DNA from 4 places in the Alkalihalobacillus pseudalcaliphilus genome. Region 3 is predicted to be linked to each of the others. Evidence: riboswitches for the same ligand, from Rfam matches in the RefSeq annotation. Region 3 holds a riboswitch; each other region holds the start of a gene.
What was found. A riboswitch is a leader RNA that binds a small molecule or an ion and turns the genes downstream of it on or off. The one in region 3 is predicted to bind thiamine pyrophosphate.

Region 1 (2,205 bases), on a different contig from region 3:
GATTATCGGTCCTAATGGTAGCGGGAAATCAACTTTATTAAATATAATGGCTGATAGACGTAAGATCAATTCAGGCGAAGTTATAGTTGGTGAAACCGTCGATATCGGTTATTATACACAGGAAGATGAAGAGATTAATGGAGAGCTAAAAGTCATTGAATATATTAAACAAGTAGCTGAAATTGTCTATACAAAGGATGGAACGATTATAACAGCAGAGCAAATGCTTGAACGCTTTTTGTTTCCACGTTCCATGCAATGGACGTATATTCACCGTCTATCAGGTGGGGAGAAGAGACGCCTGTATCTACTTAGAGTTTTAATGGGAGAACCGAATGTGCTCTTTTTAGATGAACCTACAAATGATTTAGATACGGAAACATTATCTGTTTTAGAAGATTATTTAGACCAATTTCCAGGTGTTGTTGTAACGGTATCCCATGATCGATATTTTTTAGACCGAGTTGTTGATCAACTTCTAGTCTTTGATGGTCATGGTCATGTTTCATCATTCTATGGAACCTATAGTGATTATTTAGAAAAAACGGATGTAGAGAAACAACAAGTTATCGAGGAAAAAAAACAAGTATCCAAAGCTATTGAGGTAGATTTGAAGAAAACGAAAAAGAAGCTTTCCTATAACGAACAAAAAGAGTGGGAAACCATTGAAGGTAAAATTGAGTCGCTAGAAACAGAGCTGCTGGAAATTGAGCAAAAAATTGCTGTGGCTGGTAGTGATTACACGGTGATTGCGGATTTATTAGAGGAGCAAAAACAAAAAAACGAACAGCTTGAAGCAGCGATGGAGCGGTGGGAGCAGTTATCAATACTTATTGAGGAAATCAATGCTAATTCTTAATAAAGGCTGTTCGTCTAACGGAAATTATGTTACAATGTAAAAAAATATAAGAACCACTAGGGGTGTCTTTTGACTGAGAGAGGCGAATGCCTTAACTCTTAGAACCTGATCTAGTTTAAACTAGCGTAGGGAAGTGGTAGACGGATTTTGTTAATTAAGTATGCCTTAATACGTTTATGACAAATGACATCTCCTTGTGGTTAATTAAAGAGGGGATGTTTTTATTTTGGATAGAAAAAGATTATATCTCATGATTGAGATTGCGATTATGGCAGGTTTGGCAACGGCCTTAAGTTTTGTAAAAATCAACGCCTTATGGGCAAATGGTGGGTCCATATCTTTTGAGATGATTCCGCTATTTTTAGTGGCATTTCGCCATGGTTGGAAGGTAGGGGTGTTAACGGGGTTAATAGCTGGTTTTACTGGTTTATTATCGGGAGCTAGTATTTTCCATCCGATTCAATTTGTATTAGATTATCCAGTTGCTTTTGCATTAATTGGTCTTGCAGGTGTATTTGTAAGGAAGAGGCAAGTTCCTAATTTATCTGTTATTGTGTTAGGAATATTACTAGGGACATTATTACGATTCATGGCACATTTCACTTCAGGTGTCGTTTATTTTGCAGAATTCACACCAGATGGCTGGAATGACTATATTTACTCAGCTGCATATAATGCTTCTTATCTTGTCCCACAAATGATTATTACACTCATTCCACTTTTAATCATCTCAAAGAATTATCCACAGTTTTTTAAAGTAAAACCAACTTTATAAAAGCAAAAGGCTCGTAAGTGATTGAATTCAACCGCTTACGAGCTTTTTTTATGCATAGACATGACATCTTGCTTAAATACTTTAAGAGAAAAATCAATGATTGTATTTATTTTTCGATAAAACCAAATGGTCGGAAGATTGCTTTTGTGCCAATATATTCCCAAATGATTGTGTTATCTGTAGAGCTGCCGTTATCATGTCTAGGACCCAAGTCGCCACTTATTCCAGCTTTTATGCATTTGTATATTTGGTTTTGATAAAAAATAATATCGTTCATCTCATAGGAATGGTTAGGGTGCCATTCTTTTTGACTAGCAATTCCTGATTTTATACAAACCCAACCGACATAACCTCCAGGCATCGGATTTGCATGATAAATGATATCAGTAATTTGAAAGCTACCTGAGAATGGTTCGACAGGACTATGTGTAACAGGATCATAGGTAATTAAAAGGCGTTCAGGATTTGGAGGGTGGAAACCTATAAGATCGTTATTAGAGAAAATAAATGCTATTAAGCTTTTTTGATGATTATAAAGGGGAAGAGCGATTGTTGGCTGAGCACTTGAATT
Region 2 (2,205 bases), on a different contig from region 3:
AAGGATTTTCACCTTCATAATTTTTATAAGCAAGCTATTTTAATGAATTAGATTTAATTACTTCTGCACCAAATTCTAAACAATGGCCACATATAGAAACTCCTGGCCCTAAAGCTAACTCTCCTACTTCTTCTTTATCTTTTCGACAGAATGAACAAGTAGACGCTTGTAGCTATTCTTATTCTTTTTCTATGAAAATCAATACTCATATAGTACCTCCCATAAGATCCTATTTAGCTAAATCTTATATTGGAGGAATCCATAAATCTAATACTATTCAACAAGCCCCCTTAGCCCTGCTTTGAAGTCCAACACTTCCAGCGTTAATTACTTTCTTTGAATAAATATTCCTCTTGAATTGAATGTGAGTGTGACCATAGATAATAGTTGATTGTTCTGTTTCTTTAACCATCTCATAAACGTCTTCTTCTGGGGTATCAATCCGAATCGCCTCTATATCTTCTCTAGGCGAACCATGTATAAAAAGTACTCCTTCTTCTACATGAGAAAACTTAAAAGTACCCATCCATTCTATTTGCTCTTTCGTAAGTTGTTCTATACACCATTGGTTTAATTCGCCAACCATACCACCTAAATTATTTTGACTTCTATATTGTTCGAATATCTCTCTATCACTGTTACCCATTATAAAAATAAAATCTTCCTTCCTTATAAAGAGTGTATCTATGACCTTCCTCGGCTGGGGACCCCACGCTAGGTCGCCTCCTACAATTACTTTATCTATATTCTCTTTTTCGATCTCACGAAAAACCGCGTCTAAAGCATGGTAATTTCCATGAATATCATAAATAACAGCTAATTTCAATTATTTTCACCTTCCTTATATATTTAAATTAACCATTCTACAGACTGTCTAATTTTTCCTTTTTTGAATCTTCCCCACTTCGATTTCCTCATTTTATTCAATTCCTTATAAGAGACCGTTTTTTGGGGAACTTCTTTACAAGTTTCATGATATTGTTTAAACTAGTCTATGTATGAATTAAATAGTAATAAACTAGGGGTGTCCATTGAGTTGGGCTGAGAGAGAAACACGATGACGTTTCTTAACCCTCAGGACCTGATCTGGCTCATACCAGCGTGGGGAAGTTAGCGTCTGCAAAAATGGGATGGCATAAAAATGCCGTCTATTTATGTATACTAGCTTAGCCGGGTCTTTTAAAAGACTCGGCTTTTTCATGCTAAAAATGGGATAGATGTGTCCTTTTTATTACATTAAAAAAGGAGAGATATTCTATGAAAGATGTGAATGTTGAATGGATGTCAAGTTTTTCTGGGAGTACAAAAGTGTATGTGGAGGGAAGTCGCTCGGATCTCTTAGTACCGATGAGGGAGATTGAACAAAGCTCAACAACAGGTGCTTTTGGGGAAGAGACCAATCCTCCACTGCGTGTCTATGATTCAAGTGGTTTATATACGGATAAAAATGCAACGATTGATATTCAAAAAGGACTTCCTCGACTACGATTTAATTGGATTATCGAACGAGGAGATGTAGAGGAATATGCGGGTCGTACTATTAAACCCGAGGATAATGGCTACCGAACAAGTTCTTCTAAATCTAATGTTATAGCTTTTCCTCAGCTAAATTTAAAACCGCTCCGTGCAAAAAAGCATAGAAATGTAACGCAACTTCACTATGCAAGAAAAGGAATCATCACTCCCGAGATGGAATTTATCGCTATTCGTGAAGGGATGGATCCCGATTTTGTTCGTCAGGAAGTTGCTGAGGGGCGTGCGATTATTCCTGCTAATATTAATCACCCCGAAAGTGAGCCTATGATTATCGGGCGTAATTTTCATGTAAAAATCAATGCTAATATTGGCAATTCAGCCGTCTCTTCTTCCATTGAAAAAGAGGTGGAAAAGATGACATGGGCTACACGTTGGGGAGCAGATAACATCATGGATCTTTCCACAGGAAAGGATATTCATACAACTCGCGAATGGATTATCCGAAATTCCCCTGTGCCAGTGGGAACTGTTCCTATCTATCAAGCTTTAGAAAAAGTCAATGGAGTTGCTGAGGAGCTGAATTGGGACGTCTATCGTGATACGTTAATTGAACAGGCCGAACAAGGTGTCGATTACTTTACCATTCACGCAGGTGTACTTTTGCGTTATATCCCATTAACGGCCAAACGACAAACAGGAATTGTCTCACGTGGTGGTTCCATCATGGCT
Region 3 (2,205 bases):
TTCACTTGTACGTTTTCTTCCATTCCTTTTTTACCTCCATCGTTGTATTTCATTTTATTGTAATAATCAATGGTTTCACCTAAAAAGGGGCTTCATTCCTATTTTAAGTAAGAAAATATTAAAAGGTCTACACAATCAATATCGAGTGTGCAGACCTTTGTAGGAAATAAGTATATCTCTAGCTGTTTAAACAGAAATAGTAAGTTATTTACCTCTTACAGTTTCTATAATGAGTACGAGGGCTGTAATCATATGCATAATCATACCGACGATCGGAATGATACCAATGATTGAGGTAATGATTCCCAATAGATGTCCAGCCTTACTTGTGCGACTAGACATAGCAAGAACGAGCCCGATAATGTGTACAGCTAACATAAACATAAGTGGTGCCCAACCTGTTCCAAAAATAATAAGTCCACCTAATAAAGGAATACCCCAAAAAGCCTCCAGTCCACCAGCGACAGCTTTTAATAGTCTCGATGCAGTAACCACATGATCTTCTCCTTTAATCTTTAATGAAAGATATTATATTAAAATATTGTTCGTGTGTGCCATTAGAATTCGTATTTGCTTGCTCCATGTTATGGTTCCTAAGCATATATTTGAGCGAGAGCCATGCTGAATAAAGAGTCATCAGTATTAAGTACATATAATCATATAATACGTCATCTGCATTTTTTAATCCATGCCTATAGCAAACTCTCCATGCTTATTTACATGAATACTAACCTGTTTATTTTTACGTCTTTTCTTCCTGAAATATGTAACTCCAATCATTTTGAAGTGGTTTTTGTAAGGTTTTGATTATTCCTTGTTTAATCAAAAAGTGTATGTTACCATAAAATAGAATTATATAGGACATCCACTAGGGGCGCCTTTTTTGGGCTGAGACAGTTTAACTGAACCCTTAGAACCTGATCTGGTTGATACCAGCGGAGGAAAGTGGAGCACGGATTATTGTCATGTAGACGTTTTATGAAAAACGCTTTATTTGGCATACTTTTCAAACATTCTGCTCCTCTACCATTTTTGGCAAGAGGAGTTTTTTATTTGAATAGAGAAGTAGGTTGAGTCCGTTGGCTATTGGGAAATGACTTTCAGGCAGGTTCGCCATGTTGTGATGTCCTCCAACTTAAAGGAGGAATTTTTGATGAAGTTTTCAGAGTTATTACGTAAGGAAGCAGACCCGGTTTTTGAGGCGATTTTTGAGCATCCTTTTATTCGTGGAATTGCTAAAGGCGATGTACCGAAGGAAGCGTTAATTCATTACGTCGAGCAGGATTATGAGTATTTGAGTACGTTTTGTCGCATTTATGGTTTAGCGGTATCTAAGTGTGAAGAGCGTCATGATATGGCATTTTTTCAGGAGCAAATTGGTTTTGTTCTAAATGATGAGGTACACCCACATAATAATTTTTGTCAGGTAGCGGGTGTTCAGTATGAGGATTTGCAAAAAGCCCCATTGGCGCCAACTGCTCATCATTATACGCGTCACATGCTAGAAGCTGCTCAAAGTGGTACCCTCGGTGAGACGTTAGCTGCCCTTGCTCCGTGCCCTTGGACGTATTATGAAATTGGCGTTCGCCTCGTTGAAGAAATCAACCCGGGACCTGAGCACCCATTTTATGATTGGATTCAATTTTATGCCAATGCAGAAGTCACTCAGATTGTCGAAACGTTTATTGAAAAAATTGACCAACAAGCCGAGCAAGCAAGTGAATCGGAAAAAACAAAAATGCTCGACCATTTCATCAAAAGCTGCCAGCTAGAGCATCAATTCTGGACGATGGCCTATGAGCAAGAAGACTGGCCAGTATCATTAAAAAAAGAAATAGTAAAATAATGAAAACGAGGGGTTTCCCTCGTTTTTTTATGCATAAAAGTATAGATACTATTCCATTAGCTGTTTCCACGGATGGCGAAAAAATGATTGATTAATCTGTTAACATTCGTTTAGATTAATAGATAAGATGGGATGCTGATCTTATTTTTCGTTCAATTCGCTCATGATAACACGTATATTCAACCAATGAGGAGGGGTGACATGCACAATCAATGGCCGTTGCAGCGGAAATTTCTCGTCCTTGTTTGTATATTAGTGACAGTAATTATGCTGATGGTAACGGTATTATATATATCCTTCGAGCGTGAGCAGATGCGACAAATGATTGGCCAACAAGCATTAACGACAGCCATTGCTGT
Region 4 (2,205 bases), on a different contig from region 3:
CTTCAGCTTCTGAAGCCTGAATCGCTTCATTTTGGACAAAGGGGTTCGGGTATCTTCCCGTTCCAAGGAAAAAACGTGAGTTTAACTTTTGACCCGCGATTTCTAGGTGTTTTTTTTTCATGATTATCCGCCTCCAACAAAATGCACAAGCTCAATCGTACTTTCTGGTATGAGTTGTACAGAACTACGCTTTTCTTGCTCAATAATTTCCCCATTTAACTCAGTCACAACTAAATGAGCTTCTAATTCAAAATAAGCAACAACTTCATCTAATTGAGTAACCTCTAAATCATGCTTCTCTCCATTAATTAAAAGTTTCATCCGTATCACCTCGCTTTAAAATGCCGATAAATTTCTGCGCTGTGGCTTGGACGTCTTTAGCACCAACAATTTCACTAATCATACATACACTAGTGGCCCCAGCTTCCAACACTTGCCGAACATTGTGTAACTTAATACCACCAATGGCCACAAATGGAATATTCACTGCTGCCTTTACTTCCGAAATATACGAAGTTGTGACAGGGTCTACGACATCTTTTTTACTATTCGTTGGAAATATAGGTCCAACGCCAATATAATCAGCTCCACCCTTTTCAGCTTCAATCGCTTCTTCTACTTTATGAGTAGACACACCAATGATTTTATCATGACCGACTAATTGTCGTACTTCGGATAAAGGCATATCATCTTGTCCGACATGAACCCCATCAGCGTCTACCGCTAATGCAACATCAATATAGTCATTGACGATAAACGTAACCCCATATTTCTTTGTAAGCTCTCGTAATCGTTTCGCTTTTTCAAAAACGACTTTTCTTGAGCTCTCTTTGTCACGCAATTGAATAATATCTACACCACCAAGTATCGCTTGTTCCATCACCTCTATCAAATCTCTACCTTGATGGAACTCATCGCCCGTAATCGCATATAAATAAAATGGTTTCATGATCTAACACTCCTACAAAATTAAAATAAGACCGCAATACTTTCCATAAGGAAAGAAATGCGGTCTACTCTACATAGACAAACAAGCAACAACTTCCCTACGCTGGTATCATCCAGATCAGGTTAAAAGAGTTAAAAGGAACATACCTTTTTCTCAGCCTACTTCCTGTAGGCACCCCTAGTTTTCTCATGTTTATTTAAAATCACTATTGACTTTTATTATGACAGATTTCACGTAAAAATCAAGCAAACTACTTTTTAAAAACGTCCACTAATACATCTTCTTCTAAGAAATAAATATGTTCAAGCTGATGACCTAAAAGAAGCATTGTACCGTTTGGCGAAGTTTCTAGAGGAACATTTTCAGGCCATTCAAACAAAACATCGATCTGACCGGTTTTTAGTGACATTTGTGATAATTCAAAGCCATTTTGATAATGAAAAAAGCTATCGTTATAAAAAGGCTTAAACCATAAAAGCTGCTTATTTTTCTGTTCGAAATCATAAAATGGGATCCACCATTCATTTGTCCCAGTCGTCAAAACAGGTACATCCAATGTTACTAATGGTTCGTCCTGTTGAAAAATAGTCCATTGGCTGTTCTCAGCATCAATGGAATGTGACTTCACCACAAAATAGAACCCATCACTTAAGTAACGGTAAGCCAGTAGTCGTTCTTGTACAATATCTTCTTGTTCCTCCTCTACCTGTAAGCGAATTAAATCAGCTATCGGTAACTCCCCTTCTTCTTTAGTTTTCAAATAAGCTAAGTCCCCATTCTCAAACCATTCCACATGTAGCTCTGTTAAATCAATCATTTGCATGTCTTGCTGGCTGATATCTAATAAATAGGTCTCAAATTCCCAGTCTGGCAAAAAAACAACAATAACGATTCGTTCCTCTTTGTCAGGATGAAAATGCACTTGATACTGCTCGCCAAAATTTTCTAATTTCATCGTTAACTGACCATATATATCAAGGAAAATTAAATGGTTATCATAACTATTTGACTGAAATTCTTGAAAGACAATTATATCCCTGTTAGGGCTCAATTGGACATCTAACATCATATTTTCGCTTTCAAATATCACCGTTTTTTCACCGGAGAATATATCATAATGGCTTATTTTCGTTAAATCGGTATCTTCCTCAAATAAAATGACAGACGTATCATCGATCCAGCCAATCACCTGTGTATAAGGATTTATGGTTTCATAAGGGATAAATGCTTGATTTTGGTTAAGCGGTTTGGAGATC

Region 1: it holds a riboswitch for thiamine pyrophosphate, as region 3 does, so the genes downstream of both, thiT (energy-coupled thiamine transporter ThiT) here and tenA (thiaminase II) in region 3, are expected to answer to the same signal.
Region 2: it holds a riboswitch for thiamine pyrophosphate, as region 3 does, so the genes downstream of both, thiC (phosphomethylpyrimidine synthase ThiC) here and tenA (thiaminase II) in region 3, are expected to answer to the same signal.
Region 4: it holds a riboswitch for thiamine pyrophosphate, as region 3 does, so the genes downstream of both, thiE (thiamine phosphate synthase) here and tenA (thiaminase II) in region 3, are expected to answer to the same signal.

Annotation. Positions count from the first base shown of each region.
Region 1 covers NZ_JAQQWS010000006.1:156,034-158,238, reverse strand. Annotated here, with positions in the region: gene PQ479_RS14040 (ABC-F family ATP-binding cassette domain-containing protein) at 1-859, shown strand, start outside; TPP riboswitch at 908-1,008, shown strand; gene thiT (energy-coupled thiamine transporter ThiT) at 1,086-1,634, shown strand; gene PQ479_RS14030 (hypothetical protein) at 1,741-2,205, opposite strand, start outside.
Region 2 covers NZ_JAQQWS010000001.1:217,949-220,153, reverse strand. Annotated here, with positions in the region: partial or broken gene PQ479_RS01110 (ClpX C4-type zinc finger protein) at 35-148, opposite strand; gene PQ479_RS01105 (metallophosphoesterase family protein) at 278-826, opposite strand; TPP riboswitch at 1,011-1,125, shown strand; gene thiC (phosphomethylpyrimidine synthase ThiC) at 1,258-2,205, shown strand, end outside.
Region 3 covers NZ_JAQQWS010000002.1:305,724-307,928, reverse strand. Annotated here, with positions in the region: gene PQ479_RS08120 (hypothetical protein) at 1-23, opposite strand, end outside; gene PQ479_RS08115 (hypothetical protein) at 205-495, opposite strand; TPP riboswitch at 861-961, shown strand; gene tenA (thiaminase II) at 1,154-1,846, shown strand; gene PQ479_RS08105 (ATP-binding protein) at 2,048-2,205, shown strand, end outside.
Region 4 covers NZ_JAQQWS010000001.1:852,799-855,003, forward strand. Annotated here, with positions in the region: gene PQ479_RS04145 (thiazole synthase) at 1-121, opposite strand, end outside; gene thiS (sulfur carrier protein ThiS) at 124-321, opposite strand; gene thiE (thiamine phosphate synthase) at 305-949, opposite strand; TPP riboswitch at 1,027-1,138, opposite strand; gene PQ479_RS04160 (YqgU-like beta propeller domain-containing protein) at 1,200-2,205, opposite strand, start outside.